DNA from 2 places in the Anaerotruncus sp. AF02-27 genome. Region 2 is predicted to be linked to the other one. Evidence: predicted binding sites of a transcription regulator. Region 2 holds the regulator's gene; the other holds the start of a gene.

Region 1 (3,386 bases), on a different contig from region 2:
CCGCCGAATAATTGCCCGAAGCCACCCGCGCGAGCAGCTCAGCTTCTGAAAGCTTGACAAGCCCGGTGTAGACCGCCAGGTTTTTCTGCCAGCCCTGCTGGACAAAGCCGGTGAGCAGCGGGAGGTTGTAGGTATCCGGCACCAGGATTTCAGAAAGCGGGATCTTTTCGAGCCCCAGATCCTCCAGACCGGAGGCAAAATTCTGTTTGGCAAGATGCGGGCTGTAGAGCAGCTCGCTATTCTCCCCGGCAAAGGTGCGGAAGGATTCCCCAAGCAGAGAAACCGCGGGCGGCACCAGCATTTCGCTGACCCGAAGGTTTTCCGGCAGGTACTGGTCAAACAATTTGCGGTCGATGGCGTAAGCCAGCGCGCGGCGGATTTCCGCGTTTGCAAGTGCTTCGTCACGGCAGTTGAAGGCGAGCACCCACACAACATCTTCAAAGGATTCATAGGCCCCGTCCGCGCCGAGCACCGCCGGAAGGGCACCGTAATTGACTTTGCAGGCGTCAGTGGAACCGGCAAGGAAACGTCCGACCGGGTCTGCGGGCGCTTCAGGGGATCCCGGCTGGATATAGAGGTTTACGCCCCCTGCAATTACCGGGTCGGGCGAACTGTAAAAAGCATTCTGGCGCAGCGTGACGGCCGATTCGTTGTCCCAGGAGGTCACGCCAAACGGACCGTTAAAAAGCAGGCTCTTCAGGTCAAGTCCATACCGGGCCTTTGTCGAGCGGAAGAAATCCTCGTTACAGGGCATTGCATAACTCGCGGCGAGCAGCTCCGGCAAAAGGCTGTCCTGCCGGATGAGGGTGATTTCGAGCGTATAATCGTCGGTCGCGCGCACGCCGAGCGAATCCATTGGCGCCGCGCCGCGCCGGATGAGCTCGGCGTTTTTGATGCTGGAAAAAGAGCCGGCAAACGGGCTGGGCGCGGTGGGATTGAACATCCGGGAAAGCGCGAAGACAAAATCGTGGGCGGTCACGGGCGTCCCATTGTAGGCTTCGCGAACCGCCCGCGGCAGCTTCGCATTGCCCCAGGCGGCGTCGCGGCGCAGGTGAAAGGTGTAGGTGAGCCCGTCCGCGGAAACCTCATAGCTTTCGGCAAGGCATGGCTCGATTTCCCCCGAAGGAAGCTGCCGGAAGAGCCCTTCGAAGGTGTTTTGTATGATCATGCGGGCGGTGGAATCGGTGGCGAACTGCGGGTCGAGATTGTGCACGCCCGATGGGATATCGTATTTAAAGATTTGGCCGGCGGTTTTGTCCCCGCAGCCGGAAAAAGCAAACAGGAACACTGCCGCAAGCAGCAAGGCAAGCAGTCGGTTTTTTGTCATATGCAGACACCTTCACATTTGATCTATAAGCAAGTTTAGCAGAAGCGCCGTGGGAATGCAACGCATCAAATGTGAATTCTTCACGCGCCAAAAGATCCCGGAAAGGCCGGTGTAATGCGGTGGGAGCGGTTTTTTGGAGAAAAATTCCACAATATATAGTGCATTCTACAAAAATAGCCCCCAAAAAATGTGCTTTTACGCATTGACAGAAAACTCGTTTTGCATTAAAATGATACTTGCGCAATGAATGCGCGACTAGATATTGTATAGTTTTTTGTTTTAAAATACAAAATATAGAGCTGAATGATTTTGACGGAGGGGACAAAATGATCAATACCATTGTGAAACGCGACGGGCGGTGCGTGCTTTTCGATATCGACAAGATTGCAAACGCAATCTTCAAAGCCGCGCAGGCGCTCGGCGGCAGCGATTATGAAATGGCGCAGAACCTGGCGCAGCAGGTGGCCGATTATCTGGAGAATACCTGCCACAATGAAACGCCTTCGGTTGAGGAGATCCAGGACGCGGTGGAGCATGTCCTGGTTGAGAGCGGGCACGCCCGTACGGCAAAGGAGTTCATCCTCTACCGCGCGCAGCGGACAAAAGTGCGTGATATGAACACCCGCCTCATGAAAACCTATGAGGATCTCACCTACAAATCCGCCAACGAGAACGACATCAAGCGCGAGAACGCCAACATCGACGGCGACACCGCGATGGGCACCATGCTCAAGTACGGTTCTGAGGGCGCCAAGCAGTTCTACCATATGTTTGTCCTGAACCCGGTGCACTCCAAGGCGCATCTCGCGGGAGATATTCATATCCACGACCTCGACTTTCTGACGCTGACCACTACCTGCTGCCAGATCGATATCGAGAAGCTCTTTCAGCACGGTTTCTGCACAGGCCATGGCTTTTTGCGCGAGCCGAACGATATCGCCAGCTACGCCGCGCTTGCCTGCATCGCGATCCAGTCGAACCAGAACGACCAGCACGGCGGCCAGAGCATCCCGAATTTTGATTACGGCATGGCCGCGGGCGTGGCCAAGACCTACCGCAAGAGCTACCTGCGCAACATTGCAAAGGCGCTCAGTTTGTTCGCGGACCTCGAAAACGCCGATGAGCGCGCGAAGGAAATTGCCGCGCAGGTGAAAGAGGCGCAGGGCGTGGAGCCGGTGCTTGCGGACGACAACGGCTACCGCGGCTTTGAACTGCCGCTGCTCTGCGCGCTGGTGGATGAACAGACAGCACAGAAGATCCAGCGGTTTGCGCTCAGAGAGGCGTTCAAAGAGACAGACCGCGCTACCTACCAGGCAATGGAGGCGCTGGTCCACAATCTCAATACGATGCATTCCCGCGCCGGCGCGCAGATCCCGTTCTCCTCGATCAACTACGGCACCGACACCTCCCCAGAGGGACGCATGGTCACTGAAAAGGTGCTGCTTGCGACCGAGGCGGGGCTTGGAAACGGCGAAACCGCCATCTTCCCGATCCACATCTTCAAGGTGAAGGAAGGCATTAACTTTAACCCTGGCGAGCCGAATTACGACCTCTTTAAGCTGGCCTGCCGGGTTTCCGCCAAACGGCTGTTCCCGAACTTCTCCTTCCTCGACGCGCCGTATAACCTGCAGTATTACCGGCCCGGCCGCCCGGAAACCGAAATTGCTTATATGGGATGCCGCACCCGCGTGATCGGCAACTACTACGATAAGACCCGTGAAATTGTCAACGGGCGCGGGAACCTCAGCTTCACCTCGGTGAACCTCCCACGCATCGCGATCCGTTCGAAAGGCGACATCGACTTCTTCTTCGAAGAGCTCGACCGTAAGATTGATATTGTCATCGAGCAGCTGATGGAGCGCTACAAGATCCAGGCGAAAAAGAAGGTCCGTAACTACCCGTTCCTGATGGGACAGGGTATCTGGCTTGATTCGGACAAGCTCGGCCCGGACGACGAGGTGGGCGAGGTGCTCAAGCACGGCACCCTCTCGATGGGCTTCATCGGCCTGGCGGAGACGCTCAAGGCGTTGATTGGGCAGCACCACGGCGAAAGCGAATA
Region 2 (3,386 bases):
TGCAGTCCTCACAATCATAGAAAGTCGCTGTTTACATTATTATTGCCAATCCATCCGCCGGAATATCCGCGTACCGGCGGGTCACACTATTTTTTGTATGACTTAAGATTGGGAGGTCTGCTACCTTTATGTTGATCGTCTTTATCCGGGTGCTCATTATTTATGCGCTCATCATCGTCAGCCTGCGCCTGATGGGAAAACGCCAGCTTGGTCAGCTGCAGCCGTCCGAACTGGTGGTCACCATCCTCGTTTCAAACATTGCGACGATGGCCATTGAGGACGCCAACGTCCCGCTCATCGGAGGCATCATCCCCATCCTGACGCTCGTCTCCTTCGATGTGGTCATCTCCGCCATCACATTGAAATTCCGCAAGGCGCGCCGCTTCATCTCCGGGACGCCCCGCGTCATCATCCGGGACGGAAAAATCGACCAGCAGGAACTTAAGGAGCTGCGTTTCACCATCGACGATATGATGGAGCAGCTCCGCGGGAACAATATCTTCGATATCCGTGACGTGGCTTTTGCCATCGTTGAAACAACCGGAAAACTTTCCGTCTATCAGAAATTCGACGCGCAGACGGTGACCGCCAAGATGCTGAACCTGCAGGGCCAGCCCGCAGACGACGCACCTCCGGTCGTACTCATCAGCGACGGCGTGGTGATCGACAGCGGGCTCAAATACTGCAATCTGAAATATGAATGGCTCGAAAAAACCGTCACCGAAAACGGCTACAATACCAAGGATATCTTCCTTATGACCTGCAACCGCCAGGCGGATTATCTGATCGTGCCGGTGGAAGAAGCGCCGAATAAGAAAAAGGAGGCGGACGAATGAAGCGGCTGTGGATTGCGCTTTGCATCATTGCGCTGATCATTGGGGTCAGCGCGGCCGGGCTTTTCCATTTGATGCGCATCACCGATGAGATGGAAGCCTCCCTGTCCGATCTTTCCGCCGCTATTGAGGAGGGAAGCAATGCTCGGATCATCCATTTGGCCGAACAGTTCCAGTCCCAGTGGCAGGAAAATGAAAAGCTGCTCTTGCGGTATATCCACCATGAAGCGCTCGACGCGATCGACAGCACAACGGCGCGCCTTCCCGCGCTCGCCCGATATGAGGACTACGGTGAGCTGGCCGCCGAGGTGGCCAGGCTCCAGGAGCTTATCGACCATGTCTATGATTCTGAAGTACCAAATTTCAGAAATATCTTCTGACTGCAAAAAAGGCCCGCTGCCAATGGCAGCGGGCCTTTTATATTATGCTTTTAATCTGCGTTTTTATCCTTTTGTGCGCCCGTACGGGCTTCCAGTATCGCCTGCAATTCCTTCATAAACGAATCGATGTCCTTAAACTGCCGGTAGACTGAGGCGAAACGCACATAGGCCACCTCGTCGATCTCCCGCAGCTTTTCCATCGCAAGCTCCCCGATTTTATAGGAAGGGACCTCTTTTTCCAGGGAGTTGTGCAGAACCATCTCGATGTCGCCCACCGCCTGCTCCAACACCGCCAGCGAAACCGGGCGTTTTTCGCAGGCGCGCACCATTCCCGCAAGCAGCTTGCCCGCATCGAAAGACTCGCGCGATTTGTCCTTTTTGATAACGACCAATGGCGTTGTTTCGATGATTTCATAAGTTGTAAAACGCCGTTCACATTTGAGGCATTCCCGTCGGCGGCGGATCCGCTCGGATTCATCGGTGGGACGCGAATCGACAACTTTACTTTCCACATAACCGCAGTATGGGCATTTCATTCGTACAATTCCCCCTTGTAGTACGGGCTGGAAAATATTTATACTATTCGTATTAGACTTGTCCTCATTGTACCATTATTTTCCGAAACTGGCAAGCTGTTTTCACAAATTCCGTTCCCGTTTAGCCGCTAAGATTGTATAATAACTCTCCAAGAGCTCCTCGCATCCTCCGTAATTCTGCCGGCGGAGCTCGACTTTCGTTCCTTTCTGGAAAGTCCTTACAATCTCTGTTATGCCCAGACCAAGCATGAAAGAAATCCACACGAAGCCAGCCACGCCATCACCCAAACGCTCTATGAAAACATCTGAAATCGTGACCACATCATCTATGGGAATTTGCAGGTTTCTGAAATCCTTATCCCCTCGAAAATTTGCAGCCGCACTTGCAGTTTTTAAAAAGGAGTTGATATTTTGGAGAGTCTGTGACATAATGAACACAAATATCGGCCGGTTTTATCAAAAATACAGCGGAAAGAACCAGAGAAAGGAGCATGTGCGGATGCGCATCGGTGTGGAATTGGAGGAGGGGGTTCGCCTCCTGCTGGAACGGACCCAGCCCATCGAACGGGTGGAGGAGCTGCCGCTCGAGCGAACGCGCGGACGGATTCTCGCGGAGGATGTCTTTTCCCCGATGGATCTGCCTCCCTTTGACCGCTCCCCGCTCGACGGTTACGCCGTGCGTTCCGCCGACGTTGCGGCAGCCACGTCCGAGGCTCCTGCCAAACTGCGGGTGATCGGAACCGAATGCGCCGGGGATTATTTTGCCGGACATGTGGGCGCGGGCGAAGCGGTCAACATTATGACCGGCGCGGCAATTCCCGCAGGCTGCGACTGTGTCATCCGCCAAGAGGATACCGACGACGGCATGCCTTTTGTACGGATTTTCCATCCGGCCCGGCATCACGACAACTTATGCTTTCAGGGGGAAGATGTAAAAAAGGGGACGTTGCTGCTACGGCGCGGCGAAAAACTTTCCTACGTTTCAATCGGGGTGCTCGCATCGCTCGGGTTCACCCGTACGCGCGTTTACACGCCGCCGCGCATTCTGCTGCTCAACACCGGCAGCGAGCTGATCGAGCCGGGTGAACAGGCGGGTCCTGGCCAAATCTACAACGCCAACCGCTATCTTTTGGAGGCGCGGCTACAGGAACTCGGGTTCTCGCCCAAGGTGCTGCCCGCCTGCCGGGACGAATCCGCGTCTGCGGCGCGCGTCATCGCTGAGGCGCTGCCCGAAGCCGATCTCGTACTGACCACCGGCGGCGTCTCGGTCGGCAAAAAGGACATCATGCACGAAGTTCTGCAGCTGCTAGGGGCTGAAACACTCTTCTGGAGACTATTGATGAAGCCGGGGATGCCGATGCTCGGTGCGATCGCGGACAATAAGCTTCTGCTCTGCCTCTCTGGCAATCCGTTCGCGGCGCTCGCCACCTTCGAGCTACTCGCGCGGCCAGTGCTTTCCAGGCTCGCGCGGGACGAAAGTCTCGTCTGCCGCACCGGCGAAGGGATCATGCAGAGCGACTTTGGAAAACCCAGCCCCAAACGGCGGTTTATCCGCGCCCAATGTAAAAGCGGCTTCGTGGATGTCTCGCGCGGCAACCATTCCTCCGGCGCGATCTCGTCGATGCTCGGCTGCAACG

What was found. Region 2 encodes NrdR, which represses ribonucleotide reductase genes. Its sites were predicted from a motif close to CACNANATNTNGTG; they were not measured.
Region 1: a site for NrdR is predicted at 1,475-1,488, ahead of DWV16_RS04680 (anaerobic ribonucleoside triphosphate reductase). Genes of this name have one in related genera too.

Annotation. Positions count from the first base shown of each region.
Region 1 is NZ_QSBX01000003.1:176,670-180,055, forward strand. Features, by position in the region: gene DWV16_RS04675 (peptide ABC transporter substrate-binding protein) at 1-1,327, opposite strand, end outside; gene DWV16_RS04680 (anaerobic ribonucleoside triphosphate reductase) at 1,654-3,386, shown strand, end outside.
Region 2 is NZ_QSBX01000002.1:296,756-300,141, forward strand. Features, by position in the region: gene DWV16_RS03515 (DUF421 domain-containing protein) at 129-836, shown strand; gene DWV16_RS03520 (DUF4363 family protein) at 833-1,213, shown strand; gene nrdR (transcriptional regulator NrdR) at 1,264-1,749, opposite strand; gene glp (gephyrin-like molybdotransferase Glp) at 2,180-3,386, shown strand, end outside.